DNA from 2 places in the Agromyces sp. 3263 genome. Region 2 is predicted to be linked to the other one. Evidence: predicted binding sites of a transcription regulator. Region 2 holds the regulator's gene; the other holds the start of a gene.

Region 1 (7,315 bases), on a different contig from region 2:
CGTGTCCGCTGGAGTTCACGCGCGGATCGCGCGTGACCCCCACCCGGGAGCGATCGGGCCGGCGGACCTTCAGATGGGCTCCTCGAGCACCTCGTCGGCGGTTCGCCGGGATGACCGGGCCCCCCGCACGAGGTCGACGGTGAGCACGATGAGGGCCACCCACACGAGCGCGAACCCGACCCATCGTTCGGGGGGCATGGGCTCCTGGAGCACGACCACGCCGACGAGGAACTGGATGAACGGGGCGAAGTACTGGATGAAGCCCATGTAGATGAGCGGGAGCCGACGGGAGGCCGCCGCGAAGAGCAGGAGCGGCACCGCGGTGACCGCGCCGAGCCCGATGAGCAGCGCGGTGTGCCACGGGCTCACCGTGCCGATGGTGAGCCCGGTGGTCAGCGCCACGAACACGAGCTGCACGATGGCGAGCGGCGCGAGCCAGACGGTCTCGAGCGTGAGGCCCGACACCGCGTCGACCTTCGGTCCCACGCGCTTCTTGATGAGGCCGTAGAACCCGAAGGAGAAGGCCAGCACGAGGGCGATCCACGGCAGTTGTCCGTACCCCACCGCGAGCACCACGACCGCGAGGATCGAGATGCCGACCGCGACCCACTGCGTGACGTTCAGTCGCTCGCGCTGCACGAGCACGCCGAGGAAGACCGTGACGATCGGATTGATGAAGTAGCCGAGGGCAGCCTCGACGACCTGGTTCGTCGTCGCGGCGAAGACGTAGGTCTGCCAGTTGATGAAGATGAGGAGCCCCGCCAGGCCCATCGTGAGCAGGATGCGCCGATCGCGGAACAGCACGCCGAGCGCACGCCAGGCCCGCGTCACCGTGATGAGCAGGGCGCAGAAGACGAGGGAGAAGAGCACTCGCCACGCCACGATCTCGACCGGCCCCGAGGGCGCCAGCGCGATGAAGTAGATCGGGAGGAAGCCCCACAGCACATAGGCGCTGACCGCGAACGCCAGCCCCGACCGGCTCACCGGAGCGTGATCGGGGGGCGTGGTGGGCGTGAGCGATCCCGAGCGTGACACTCGACCCACCCTACGCCGGGGGCGTCGCCGGGAGCTCTCGGCCGGCTGCCATCGGGCGACGACATGCCGTCAGGACGACGACCGGCGCTGCGGCATCCGGAGACGGCAGAAGCCCGGATGCCGCATGGCATCCGGGCTTCCGAGCGTGCGTGTCGACTAGCGGACGACGACGGCGAGCACGTCGCGCGCCGAGAGCACGAGGAGCTCCTCGCCGCCGAACTTGACCTCGGTGCCGCCGTACTTCGAGTAGATGACCTTGTCGCCGACGGCCACGTCGAGCGGGACGCGGTTGCCGTTGTCGTCGATGCGGCCGGGACCCACTGCCACGACCTCGCCCTCCTGGGGCTTCTCCTTGGCGGTGTCGGGGATCACGAGACCCGACGCGGTGGTCTGCTCTGCCTCGACCTGCTTGATGACGATGCGATCCTCGAGCGGCTTGATGGAAACCGACACGGTTGACCTCTTTCTTGACGGAAGACTGGTTAGCAGCCTCACAGCGAGAGTGCTAAACCGAGTCTAGGGCCGATTTGGCACTCGTGCAACGTGAGTGCCAGCGCCCGGGAACGGGGTGCTAGCGTGGCCGGGTGGAACGCGCCGAGCTCGTCGAACTGCTCTCGCCCGAGGGCCTCCGGCTGCTCGACTCGCTTCCCGATTGGGACGCCAAGGCCGACATCGTGCGCGTCGTCGCCGAGCTGCGCCGCGCTGGCCACTCCCCGGGGCTCGTGGCCACCGTGCTCAGCCAGTCGAGGCTGAGGTCACGCGCGCACGCCAAGTTCGGGGAGTTCGCCTCGCGCATGCTCTTCACCGAGCCGGGCCTCGAGCAGGCGACCCGGCTCAGGGTGGCCGCACTCCACGCCGGCAGGTTCGCCCGCGCCGGCGTCGGCCACGTCGCCGACCTCGGGTGCGGCATCGGCGGCGACGCGCTCGCCCTCGCCGCGGTCGACCTCGAGGTGACGGCCGCCGAGGCCGACGAGGTCACTGCAGCGATCGCCGCCTACAACCTCACCCCGTTCCCCAGGGCCCGCGTGCTCCACGCGCGGGCCGAGGAGGTGCCGCTCGGCGGCATCGGCGGCGCCTGGCTCGACCCCGCCCGCCGTTCGTCGGCCGGCGGCACCACCCGTCGACTCTCGGATGCCGCTGACTACTCGCCCTCGCTGGAGTTCGCCTTCGGGCTGGCCGCCCGCATGCCGGTCGGCGTCAAGCTCGGGCCCGGCACCGACCGCGACGTCATCCCCGCCGGCTCCGAGGCGCAGTGGGTCTCGGTCGACGGCGACGTGGTGGAGCTGGCGGTGTGGCAGGGAGCGGTGGCTCGGCCCGGGATCGGGCGCGCTGCGCTGGTGATCCGCGGTGACGCGGCCGCCGAGCTCACCTCCCAAGCCGACAGCGAGGACGCGCCGAGCGGCCCGCTCGGCGACTACCTCTACGAACCCGACGGCGCGGTGATCCGTGCCCGCCTCATCGGCGACCTGGCCAGGGCGAACGGGGCGTGGATGCTCAGCCCCGGCATCGCCTACCTGACCTCGGACACCGCCTTCGACTCGCCCTTCGCCCGAGGGTTCCGCGTGCTCGAACGGCTCCCGTCGGACGAGCGCCAGCTGCGCCAGGCCCTCGCGGCGCGTGGCATCGGCACGCTCGAGATCAAGAAGCGGGGTGCCGACGTCGATCCGGCGGTCCTGCGCACCAGGCTGAAGCTCCGCGGCGACCGGAGCGCCACCATCGTGCTGACGCGCGAGGAGGGACGTCGCGTCGTGCTCCTCGTGGAACGCCTCTGAGACCCTCCCACGGAGGTCCTTCCGACGGGAGACCCGACGGGTCCTCAGCGCGGCAGCGCGCCGAAGACGATCGCGTAGTAGCCGATCCACACCGACGAGAAGACCAGCCCCGCGATCCCGGTGCCGATGCCGACGAAGGCGAGCGTGCGACCCTCCTCCTCGCGCCGGAGGCCGAGCACCCCGAAGACGATCGCCGCGATGGAGAGCGGCAGCAGCCATCCGAGGAAGAGCGACGCCGCGGCGCCGATGACGCCGAGGATCGCCGAGATCCAGCTGTAGACGCGGCGCTGCTCCTCGTCCTCCTCGGCGTCGGCGACGCGGGCGAGCTCGGCGCGGTGCACGACGAGCAGCTGGCCGGTCGGCAGCGACTGCAGCTCGCCGGTGTCGAACGGCACGTCGTACTCGCGCACCGTCGGGTCCGCGCGCAGCGTGGGCTCGGCCGGCGCGACGACCGTCAGCTCGTCGTCGACCGCCGGCTGCGCGCCATCACGGTCGACTGCGGACGCGGACGCGGGACCGGACGGCGATGGATCGGGATGCTCCGGCACGGGTGCCGGCTCGGGTGAACGCGAGGGGGCCCCGCCCTCGGGCGGGACCCCTTCGCGGTCGGACATCTCCGGCCTCAGTAGCTGTAGTACGGAACGCTGGCGAACGCGACGCTCCACAGGATGATGGAGAGCAGGCCGATCGCGATGCCGACGAAGCCGAGGATCATGCCGGTGAGCCACATGCCCTTCGCCGCGGGCTCCTTCTTGCGGCCGAGGAAGCCGAGCACCACGGCCGCCGCCGGGATGAGCAGCTGCATGATGCCGCCCACGATCGGGATGAACACCACGAAGAAACCGACGAGGCCCACGATGCCGGCGATCAGCGAGATGAGGCTGAGCACGGGCGTCGACTTGGCGGGCGCCGTCGTACCGTATGCCGGGGCTGCGTAGCCGGGCTGGCCGTACGCGGTCTGCTGGGCGCTGCCGTACGGCGAGCCGCCGTCGACCGCGGCCGCCGCTGCGGCGGGAGCGCCGTACGCACCCGCGGGCGGCGGAGGCGGCGGTGTCGCCGATCCGTACACGGGCGGGACCGGGGGCGCCGGCGGGGCCGGGGGTTCCGGTGCCGAGGGCGCCGACGGCGCGCCGGGCGCCACGGGCGGCGCCTCGGGCGCGGACGGCATGCCCGGGGCGGTCGGCTCCTCGGGCGCCGGGAAGGTGGGCTCGGGCTCCGACGGAGCCGTGGGCTCCACCGGCGCCGGGGGCACCACGGGTTCGGCCGGCTCGACGGGCACCGCCGGCTCCGCCGGCACGGTCGGCTCGTCGGGGTTCCTGGGGTCACTCATGAGTACGTCCTTCTCGATCGGTGGTGCGGATGCCGCGACTGCTCAGTACTGAAGGTCGCCTGTCGTGCCGTAGTAGGTGACGAGCCACGCGCTGAGCGCGACCGCGACGATCACGCCGATGATGGCCAGGACGATGCCGGCGTAGCCGATGATGAGTCCGGCGAGCGCCATGCCGCGCCCTTGCTCGCCGGTCTTCTTGATCTGGCTCAACGAGATGTGCCCGCAGATGACTGCGGCGATCGAGCCGATGCCCCACAGGATCACGATGCCGGCGATCGACGCGACGAGCGAGACGATCGCCAGCGTGTTCGTCTTGGTGGCCGGCGGCTGGCCGTACGCCGTGGCGGGCTGCGGGTACGACGCGGCGGGCTGCGGGTACGACGCGGCGGGCGTCGCCGGCGGGACCGCACCGTAGGCCGGGGCGGGCCCCGGCGGGGGCGGCGGCGGGGGCACCGGAGCGCCCGGCTGCTCGGGAAGGTTCGGATCGGTCACGGTCGGTGTTCCCCTCGATGCTGCGGATCGGATGTTCCACACGCCGCTGCAGCGGCGCGGCGGCGCTCGCCTCCACGGCACCGCGGTCTCCGTTTCACACACTAGCGCGGTGGGCACGCGGAGCGCAGCCTTCGAAGCCGCCCGGTCAGACCTGGATGTCGGTGACCGGCAGCGTCGAGTCGGCACCGAAGCCCAGCTGCGACGGAGCATGGCCCGCCATGATGAGCTGCGCGCCCAGGGCGGCGATCATGGCGCCGTTGTCGGTGCAGAGCGACAGCGGCGGGACCCGCAGCGCGATGCCCGCCGCATCCGCCCGCTGCTCGGCCACCTCGCGGAGTCGCGCGTTCGCCACGACCCCGCCCCCGAGGAGCAGGCGCGGCACGCCCAGGTCGGTGCACGCGGCGACGGCCTTGCCGACCAGCACGTCGACGACGGCCTCCCGGAAGCTCGCGGCCACGTCGGCAACGGGCACGGGCTCACCGGCCGCCTCGCGTTGCTCGACCCAGCGGGCCACCGCCGTCTTCAGCCCCGAGAAGCTGAAGTCGTAGCGATGCGCCACGAGGTCCTTGGGCAGGGTGAGCCCACGGGGGAAGCGGATCGCCGTGGGATCGCCTCCGAGCGCCGCGCGGTCGATCTCGGGTCCGCCGGGGTACGGCAGGCCGAGCAGGCGCGCGACCTTGTCGAAGGCCTCGCCCGCGGCGTCGTCGATGGTCTCGCCGAGCAGCTCGACATCGGCGACCAGGTCGCGCACGAGGAGGAGCGACGTGTGGCCTCCCGAGACGAGCAGCGCCACGGTCGGGGTCTCGAGCGGCGCGTCGTCGTCGAGGAGGTCGGCGCCGACGTGGCCGACGAGATGGTTCACGGCGTAGATCGGCTTCTCGAGCGCCAGCGAGAGCGCCTTGGCCGCGCCGACGCCCACCATGAGCGCGCCGGCGAGCCCCGGACCGCTCGTGACCGCCACCGCGTCCATGTCGGCGAGCTCGACCTCGGCCTCGGCGAGCGCCGCCGCGATCGTCGGCCCCAGCGCCTCGAGGTGCGCGCGTGCCGCGACCTCGGGAACCACGCCGCCGTAGCGCGCGTGCTCCTCCATCGAGGAGGCGATGACATTGGCGAGGAGCGTGGTGCCCCGCACGATGCCGATGCCGGTCTCGTCGCAGGACGTCTCGATGCCGAGCACGAGCGGCGCCTCGCGGTTCACGCGACACCCCCATCGGCGGTGGCCGATGACGTTCCGGATGCCGCAGGCCCGGTCACCGCGGCCGGGACCTGCAGGCGCATGGAGATCGCGTCGACGTTGTCGGGCTGGTAGTAGCCCCGGCGCAGGCCGATCTCGACGAATCCGAGCGACTCGTAGAGCGAACGGGCGATCGGGTTGTCGGCACGCACCTCGAGGAAGAGCTCCGCGACGTGGCGGCGCCGAGCCTGCGTGATGAGGGCGTGCATCAGGCCACGGCCGAGGCCGATGCCCCGCGCGAACGGCGCGACCGCGATGGTCTGGATGTCGCCCTGGCCGCTGCCCGACGGCGCGAGCAGTCCCGCGTAGCCCAGCAGGCGGCGCTCCGGATCCTCCTCGTCCTCGTCGACCGCGACGAGGTAGTAGCCGTGCGGCCCCTCGAGCTCGCGGCGCATGGCGGCCTCGGGCCACGCGTCGTTCACGAAGGTCTCGCGCTCGAGCCGCATGATCGCGTCGAGATCGTGGAGCTTCGCACGGCGCATGAACACGCTCACTGCAGGACCCGCTTGCCGGCCGAGGGCGTCACGTCGGGCGCACGGAGGTAGAGCGGCACGTCATCGGCCAGCGGCAGGCGCCGGGCCGCGAACGCCAGCTCGGCCAGCATGCCGATCCCGCCGGCGGGAACGAGGTGCGCGTCGAGGCGGGTGCCGGCCGTCTCGGGAACGGCATCGCGCGGGCTCAGCGCCGGGCCACCGGCGCGGCGCGGCAGTCCCTCGGCGTCGAGCCCGTCGTAGTCGGAGACGGCGAACTCCCGGCGCCGAGCATCGGTCACGACCTGCAGCCGCCCGGCTCCGCCGGCGACGTACCAGGCCCAGGCCAGGGCATCGTGGCTCGGCACCGGCACGAACGGCCGGCCGATCCCGACCGCGAACGCGTGGGCGGCCGCGATGCCGACCCGCAGGCCCGTGAACGGCCCCGGGCCCATGCCTCCGGCGACGCCGGAGAGGTCGCGCGGGCGCACGCCCGCGGCATCCATCGCCTCGCGGATGAACCCGCCGACGACCTCGGCATGCCGCATCGTGTCGTCGGTGCCCGTCTCGGCGATCACCCCGCGATCGCGGTCGACGACGGCGACACTCGTGCCCGTCGACGTGTCGATCGCGAGCAGCATGGTTCCAGCCTACCGGCCGACCGCGAACCGGGTTCCGGCCCAGCGGGGCCCGTATCCGCGGACGTCCAGCACGCGCGGCTCATCGGCACCGAGGAGCTCCGCGTCGGCGGCATCCGTGGCGTCACCGACACCGGTGCCATCGCCCGCCGCACCCGTGGGTCGCTCGATGACGACCTCGAGCCACGACTCGCTGGCATCGTCGAGGAGCCCGGCACCCCACTCGACCACGACGACCGCGTGGTCGAAGTCGAGGTCGAGGTCGTCGAGCAGGGCGGCACTGCCGAGCCGGTAGGCGTCGACGTGCACGAGCGACGGACCGCCGGCCAGGTTCGGGTGGGTGC
Region 2 (7,315 bases):
GATCCGGTCGCTGCTCGGCACCGCCGGCGGCATCCGTCGCCTCGTGGCTCCTCGGCAGCGCCGCAAGCGCCGGGAGCTCACCCGCGTCGAACTGCGGGCCCTGCACCCCGCGGGCGGCGTGTAGCCGGTGGGCTCGGCCCTTCCGCTCGGCGATCCGGCGCCGCTCGACGGCCTCGTCCCGGCATCCGCCGCAGTCGGCGCCCATGAGCGCGCGTTCGGCGTCTACGTGCACGTCCCGTTCTGCCGGGTGCGCTGCGGCTACTGCGACTTCAACACGTACACCGCCGGTGAACTCAGGGGGGCGCGGCAGGTGGACTACGCCGACCACGCGATCGGTGAGATCCGGATGTCGCGACGGGTGCTCGAGGCATCCGGAGTGCCGCATCGCCTCGCCTCGACCGTGTTCTTCGGGGGCGGCACGCCGACGCTGCTGCCCGCCGACGACCTGGTGCGCATGCTCGGCGCCGTGCGCGACGAGTTCGGATTCGAGGAGGGCGCCGAGGTCACGACCGAGGCGAACCCCGACTCGGTCGGACCCGACGACCTGCGTCGTCTCGCCGACGGGGGGTTCACGCGCGTGTCGTTCGGCATGCAGTCGGCGGTGCCGCACGTGCTCGCGGCACTCGACCGCACGCACGACCCCGCGCGGGTGCCGCTCGTGGTGCGCTGGGCGCGCGACGCCGGGCTCGACGTGAGCCTCGACCTCATCTACGGCACGCCGGGCGAGTCGCTGGGCGACTGGCGCCGGAGCGTCGAGGCGGTGGTGGCCGAGCGCCCAGACCATGTCAGCGCCTACGCGCTCATCGTCGAGGAGGGCACGAAGCTCGCCCGCCAGATCCGTCGCGGGGAGCTCGCGACGCCGTCCGACGACCTCGAGGCCGACATGTACGAGCTCGCCGACGACCTGCTGGGTGCGGCCGGGTACGAGTGGTACGAGGTGAGCAACTGGGCGATGGATGCCTCGCAGCGCTCGCGCCACAACCTCGGGTACTGGCGTGGCGACGACTGGTGGGGCGTGGGTCCCGGCGCGCACAGCCATGTGGGAGGCGTGCGCTGGTGGAACGCGAAGCACCCGGCCGCCTACGCGGAGCGGGTCACGGCGGAGCTCTCGCCCGCGGTCGGACGCGAGGTGCTCGACGCGGGCACCCGGGAGACCGAGCGGGTGCTGCTCCTGACGCGCATCCGGGAAGGCATCAGGATCGACACGCTGCACGCGGGCGGGCGGCACGCGGTGGTCGGCCTGATCGCGGATGGCCTCGTGGACGCGAAGGCCGCCCTCGCCGGTGTGCTGACGCTCACCAGACGAGGGCGGCTGCTCGCGGACGCCGTGGTGCGGCGCCTGCTGGAGGAGTGAGGCTCAGCTCACGAACTTGATCGTGAGCGGGTAGGTGTAGAGCTGGCCCTGGTTGGCCTTCACCGCGGCGATGATGCTGAAGACGATCACGAGCACCCACACCGCGATCAGGATGAAGATGCCGATCACGATGAACGTCGTCACGATGCCGACCACGTAGGCGATCGCCATGGTGATCTGGAAGTTCAGCGCGGTCGCGGTGTGCTCGCGCACGAAGGGGCCCTTGTCCTTGAGGATCAGGTACCCCAGCAGCGCCGGCACGAAGCTGAAGAAGATGCCGCCGATGTGCACGAGCGTCGACCAGAGCTTCTCATCGCTCGGGCTGAGCTGCTGGCTCTGGCCATAGGGGTTCTGCGGCGGCGCCGGCGGTCCCTGGGGCGGGGGCGGCGGGGGTCCCTGCGGGGGTGGCGGAGGCGGGGTCTGGTCGGACATTGAGGTCTCCTTCTTCGGGCTCGTCCGTTCGGCGAGACTCGTTCGGGTTCATGCTGGCACAGCAACGCCCGCCGCGGGAATAGGCGCTCCCGCGACGGGCGGATCGATGCTGCCGGCGTGCGCCTACTTGATGAGGCGGATGGCGAACGGATAGCGGTAGTGCTTGCCGTCCTTGGCCTGGAGGAACGCGATGATCGAGAAGACGACGCCCACGATCCAGACGACCCACATGAGCAGCGCGCCGATGAAGACGACCACGAGGATGGCCGAGATGATGTAGCCGAAGACGAGGGTGATCTGGAAGTTCAGCGCCTCCTTCGCCTCGGTGTTCGTGAACGCGCCGCGGTCCTTGAAGACGAGCCAGATGATGAGCGACGGCAGGAAGCCGAGCACGCCGCCGAGGTGGGCGAACGAGCCCCACTGCACGTCCTGCTCGTGGGTCAGCGGCGGCGCGGTGTGCGTGGCGGGGTCGGGCGTCGCCGGTGCGGCAGGCGGAGGCGGGGTCTGCCCCGTCGGATCCGACGGCTGGACGTTGGGGTCGGTCATGTGCGTGCCTTTCAGGGGGGTTCAGAAGGGGTGAACCGCGACTGCAGCAGGGAAGGTGCAGGCAAGGTGCCTCGCGGGGTACCCATACGGTAGCGCTGCGCCGTGCGGCCCGGCAACGGTGCTGACCCTGATTCTCGCGGTAGGATTGGCACTCAGTCAGAACGAGTGCTAAGCGGTGAGGGAAGCGAGGACCATGGTCTCCGAACGCAGTCTCGCAGTGCTCCGCGCCATCGTGCAGGACTACGTCGCGTCCCGCGAGCCGGTGGGTTCGAAGACGATCGTCGAGCGCCACTCCTTCGGCGTGTCCGCCGCCACGATCCGCAACGACATGGCCCTCCTCGAGGAGGAGGAGCTCATCGCGGCGCCGCACACCTCGTCGGGTCGCATCCCGACCGACAAGGGCTATCGCGTCTTCGTCGACCAGCTCACCGACGTGCGTCCGCTGAGCCAGGCGCAGCGCCAGGCCATCGAGACCTTCCTCGGCGAATCGAGCGACCTCGACGAGCTGCTCGCCCGCACGGTCCGGCTCATCGCCCAGCTGACGAAGCAGCTCGCCGTGGTGCAGTACCCCTCGTTCGGCAGCGCGCGCGTGCGCCATGTCGAGCTCGTCTCCCTCGCGCCCGACCGCGTGCTCTGCATCCTGATCGCCGACTCGGGGCAGGTGGAGCAGCGCCTCGTCGTGCTCGACGAGCCGGTCGACGACGAGACCCTCTCCGCGCTGCGGGTGCGACTCAACGACCTGGCCGACGGGCGGACGATGGCGGATGCCGCGGACGCCCTCTCCGGCGAGATCCCCGGCGCCGACGGCCGCCACGCCGCCGTCGTGCAGACGATCGCGGCGACCCTCGCCGAGCAGGCGCGCGCCCAGCGACACGACCGGCTCGTGGTGGCCGGGGCGGCCAACCTCGTGCGCACCGAGCAGGACTTCGCCGGGTCGATCCTCGGGGTCATCGAGGCGATCGAGGAGCAGGTCGTGCTGCTCCGGCTGTTCGGCGAGATGGCCGGTGACGAGCACGCCGTCGCCGTGCGCATCGGGCGCGAGAACGCCTCGTTCGGCCTCGGCGAGACCTCTGTCGTGTCGAGCGCGTTCGCCATCCCCGGCCGCGACGTCTCGCGCCTCGGCATCGTCGGCCCCACCCGCATGGACTACTCCAACAGCATGGCGGCTGTGCGAGCCGTCGCCCGCTACCTCTCCCGCACCCTCGGCGAGAGCTGATTCCCCGCTGCCGTCGCATCGACCGGCATCCGGCAATTCGAAAGGACACGCCCTCCGTGGCAGACCACTACGAGGTCCTCGGCGTCTCGCGTGACGCCACCCCCGATGAGATCAAGAAGGCCTACCGCCGCCTCGCGCGCGAGCTGCACCCCGACGTGAACCCGGGCGCCGATGCATCGGAGCGGTTCAAGATGGTCACGCACGCGTACGACGTGCTGTCGGACCCGAGGCAGCGTGAGCAGTACGACCTCGGCGGCCAAGGCGGATTCGGCGGCGCCGGCGGCCAGAACTTCGGTGGGTTCGGGGACATCTTCGAGACCTTCTTCGGCGCCGGCCAGCAGACACGCGGGCCGCGGTCGCGGCGTGAACGGGGCCAGGACGCGCTCATCCGTGTCGAGGTGGGGCTCGAGGAGGTCATCTTCGGCACGCACCGCGACATCGAGGTCGACACCGCGATCCTCTGCGAGACCTGCCACGGCTCGTGCTGCCAGCCGGGCACGTCGCCCGTGACGTGCGACATCTGCCACGGGACGGGTTCGATCCAGCGCGCGGTCCGCTCCCTGCTGGGCAACGTCATGACCTCGAGCCCCTGCGGAACCTGCCGCGGCTACGGCACCGTCATCGCCACGCCCTGCGTCACCTGCCAGGGCCAGGGCCGCGTTCGCGCCCGCCGCACCGTGCCGGTCGACATCCCCGCCGGCGTCGACACCGGCGTGCGCCTGCAGATGCCCGGATCGGGCGAGGCCGGCCCGGCAGGGGGCCCGAACGGCGACCTCTACCTCGAGATCAAGGTGCGCAACCACGATGTGTTCAGCCGGAACGGCGACGACCTGCTCTGCACGCTCGAGGTGGCCATGACCGACGCGGTGCTCGGCGCCGACACCACGATCCCGGCGCTCGACGGCGACGTTCGCGTCGAGCTCCATGCCGGACTCCAGAGCGGCGAGATCCTCACCGTGAAGGACCGTGGCGTCACGAAGCTGCGCGGCACCGGTCGTGGCGACCTGAAGATCGGCGTGCAGGTCATCACGCCCACCAAGCTCTCCTCGAAGGAGCGCGACCTCATCCAGCAGTTCGCCCACTCGAAGAAGGCGGCCGGCCCGGCGCTCAGCCACTTCCAGCAGGGCCTCTTCGCGCGGCTCCGCGACCGCTTCCTCGGCTGACGGATGCCGCGATGAGCCACCTCTACCTCGACGAGTCCCTCGACCTCGCGTCCGTCGCCCCCGGTGCCACCGTCCGGCTCTCGGGCGACGAGGCTCGGCACGCGGTGACGGTGTCGCGGGTGCGCACGGGGGAGCGGATCGCGATCGGCGACGGCCGCGGCATCCGCGTGCTCGGCATCGTCACGGCGACCGGGCCCCGCGAGCTCACGCTCGAGGCCGACGAGGTCATCGTCGAGGAGCCGCCTGCGATCCGCATCACGCTCGTGCAGGCGCTCGCGAAGGGCGATCGCGACGAGCTCGCGGTGCAGGCCGCCACCGAGCTCGGCGTGGACGCGATCGTGCCGTGGGCCGCCTCGCGCTCGGTGTCGCGCTGGGAGGGGCCGAAGGCCGAGAAGGGCCGGCAGCGCTGGGCGACGATCGTGCGCGAGGCCGTGAAGCAGTCGATCCGCTCGTGGCTGCCGCCCGTGGCATCCGTCACCGCGACCGGTGCGCTTGCGGCCGTGGTCGAGGGCTCCCGGATGCTCCTCCTCGAGCCGACCGCGACGACGGCGCTCACCGAACTGCGCCCCGACGGCCGCGACCTCGCGCTCGTCGTCGGCCCCGAGGGCGGCATCGCGCCGTCCGAGCTCGAGGCGCTCGTGGCCGCAGGGGCCGAGCCCGTGCGGCTCGGGGCCTCGGTGCTGCGCACCTCCACGGCCGGCCCTGCGGCCATCGCGGTGCTGAACGCAAGCCTCGGGCGGTGGTGACGCATCCGTCGCTACGATGGGCAGATGACCCAGTCCGCCGCGGAGCCGACCCTGTTCGAGCGCATCGCCGCCCGTGAGATCCCCGCGCAGATCGTGGCGGAGACCGACCGGGTGATCGCGTTCCACGACATCGCGCCGAAGGCACCCGTGCACGTGATCGTCACGCCCAAGCAGGGCGACTACCGCGACGTGGCAGAGCTCGCCGAGGGCGACCCCGACCTGCTCGCCGAGCTCGTCGCCGTCGCCCGTGGCATCGCCGCCGACCTCGCCGACGGCGACTTCCGGCTCGTGTTCAACACCGGCGCCGGAGCCGGGCAGACCGTCTTCCACGTGCACGCGCACGTGCTCGCGGGCGGCCTCGAGGAGGGTTCGCTTGCCGGCTGACGCGCAGGGCTCAGAGGCGGCTGCCGGGCAGCCGCTCCGCGACGACGAGGAGCGCCTCCGCATCGACGGCATCGCCATGGTGCGACTCCTCGGCCCGCAGGACCGGTTGCTCACCACCATCCAGCGCGAGCACCCCGGCGTCGAGGTGCACGTGCGCGGCAACGAGATCACCATCCGGGGCGCCGCCGACGACCGCCGGCGCGTCCGCCGCCTCATCGAAGAACTCCTGGAGCTCGTCAGAGCCGGCCAGGACCCGACACCCACCGAAGTGAGGAGCTCGGCCCGCATGCTCGAAGCCGATCCCAATGCCAAGCCGTCCGAGCTGCTCGGACAGGTCATCGTCTCCGCCCGAGGGCGCACCATCCGCCCGAAGACCGAGGGTCAGCGCCAGTACGTCGACGCGATCGACGAGAACACCATCGTGTTCGGCATCGGCCCGGCCGGCACCGGCAAGACCTACCTCGCCATGGCGAAGGCCGTGCAGGCCCTGCAGCGCAAGGAGGTGAACCGCATCATCCTCACCCGCCCGGCCGTCGAGGCGGGTGAGCGGCTCGGATTCCTCCCCGGCACCCTCACCGACAAGATCGACCCCTACCTGCGGCCGCTCTACGACGCGCTCAACGAGATGATGGATCCCGAGATGGTGCCGAAGCTGCTCGCGGCCGGCACCGTCGAGGTGGCGCCGCTCGCCTACATGCGCGGCCGCACCCTGAACGACTCGTTCGTCGTGCTCGACGAGGCGCAGAACACCACCCCCGAGCAGATGAAGATGTTCCTCACCCGGCTCGGGTTCGGCTCGAAGATGGTGGTGACCGGCGACGTCACCCAGGTCGACCTCCCCGGCGGCGCGAGCGGGCTCCGGCTCGTCACCCGCATCCTCGACCACGTCGACGACATCCACTTCGCACGGCTCACGAGCGACGACGTGGTGCGCCACAGCCTCGTCGGCCGCATCGTCGACGCCTACACCGAGTACGACCAGCGCACCCAGGCGCAGCGCTTCGAGCGCGACCAGGCACGCGAGTTCGCCAACCGTGCAGAGCGCCGCGGCACCGCGCCCCGCGACCACCTGCCGCGGAAGTCCAAGTGATCGCCCAAGAGGAGCACCGCGCGTGAGCATCGAGGTCAACAACGAGTCCGCCGTCGAGGTCGACGAAGCCGCCCTGCAGCGGCTGGCCGTGTACGCGCTCGACGCGATGCACGTGCACCCCGACGCCGAGCTCGCGATCGTGCTCGTCGACGAGGGAGCGATGGAGCAGCTGCACGTCCAGTGGATGGACGAGCCCGGTCCCACCGACGTGCTGAGCTTCCCGATGGACGAGCTCCGTCCGGGCACCGAGGACCAGCCGGCGCCGCCCGGACTGCTCGGCGACGTCGTGCTGTGCCCGCAGGTCGCCGAGGCGCAGGCGCGCACCGCGGGGCATCCGCTGCTCGACGAATTGCTGCTGCTCACGACGCACGGCATCCTGCACCT

The links. The regulator HrcA, encoded in region 2, represses chaperone genes, less so after heat shock. The targets are predictions, from matches to a motif close to TTNGCACTCGNNNNNNNCGAGTGCNAA.
Region 1: a site for HrcA is predicted at 1,563-1,589, ahead of groES (co-chaperone GroES). Genes of this name have one in related genera too.

Annotation. Positions count from the first base shown of each region.
Region 1 covers NZ_JAVDUV010000001.1:2,650,598-2,657,912, reverse strand. Annotated here, with positions in the region: gene rarD (EamA family transporter RarD) at 70-1,035, opposite strand; gene groES (co-chaperone GroES) at 1,192-1,488, opposite strand; gene J2X63_RS12135 (class I SAM-dependent methyltransferase) at 1,620-2,807, shown strand; gene J2X63_RS12130 (DUF4190 domain-containing protein) at 2,852-3,355, opposite strand; gene J2X63_RS12125 (DUF4190 domain-containing protein) at 3,430-4,137, opposite strand; gene J2X63_RS12120 (DUF4190 domain-containing protein) at 4,180-4,629, opposite strand; gene tsaD (tRNA (adenosine(37)-N6)-threonylcarbamoyltransferase complex transferase subunit TsaD) at 4,775-5,827, opposite strand; gene rimI (ribosomal protein S18-alanine N-acetyltransferase) at 5,824-6,345, opposite strand; gene tsaB (tRNA (adenosine(37)-N6)-threonylcarbamoyltransferase complex dimerization subunit type 1 TsaB) at 6,354-6,974, opposite strand; gene tsaE (tRNA (adenosine(37)-N6)-threonylcarbamoyltransferase complex ATPase subunit type 1 TsaE) at 6,984-7,315, opposite strand, start outside.
Region 2 covers NZ_JAVDUV010000002.1:151,151-158,465, forward strand. Annotated here, with positions in the region: gene J2X63_RS13880 (DUF1990 family protein) at 1-124, shown strand, start outside; gene hemW (radical SAM family heme chaperone HemW) at 128-1,354, shown strand; gene J2X63_RS13890 (DUF4870 domain-containing protein) at 1,358-1,786, opposite strand; gene J2X63_RS13895 (DUF4870 domain-containing protein) at 1,910-2,332, opposite strand; gene hrcA (heat-inducible transcriptional repressor HrcA) at 2,526-3,548, shown strand; gene dnaJ (molecular chaperone DnaJ) at 3,605-4,711, shown strand; gene J2X63_RS13910 (16S rRNA (uracil(1498)-N(3))-methyltransferase) at 4,723-5,457, shown strand; gene J2X63_RS13915 (histidine triad nucleotide-binding protein) at 5,482-5,841, shown strand; gene J2X63_RS13920 (PhoH family protein) at 5,918-6,931, shown strand; gene ybeY (rRNA maturation RNase YbeY) at 6,954-7,315, shown strand, end outside.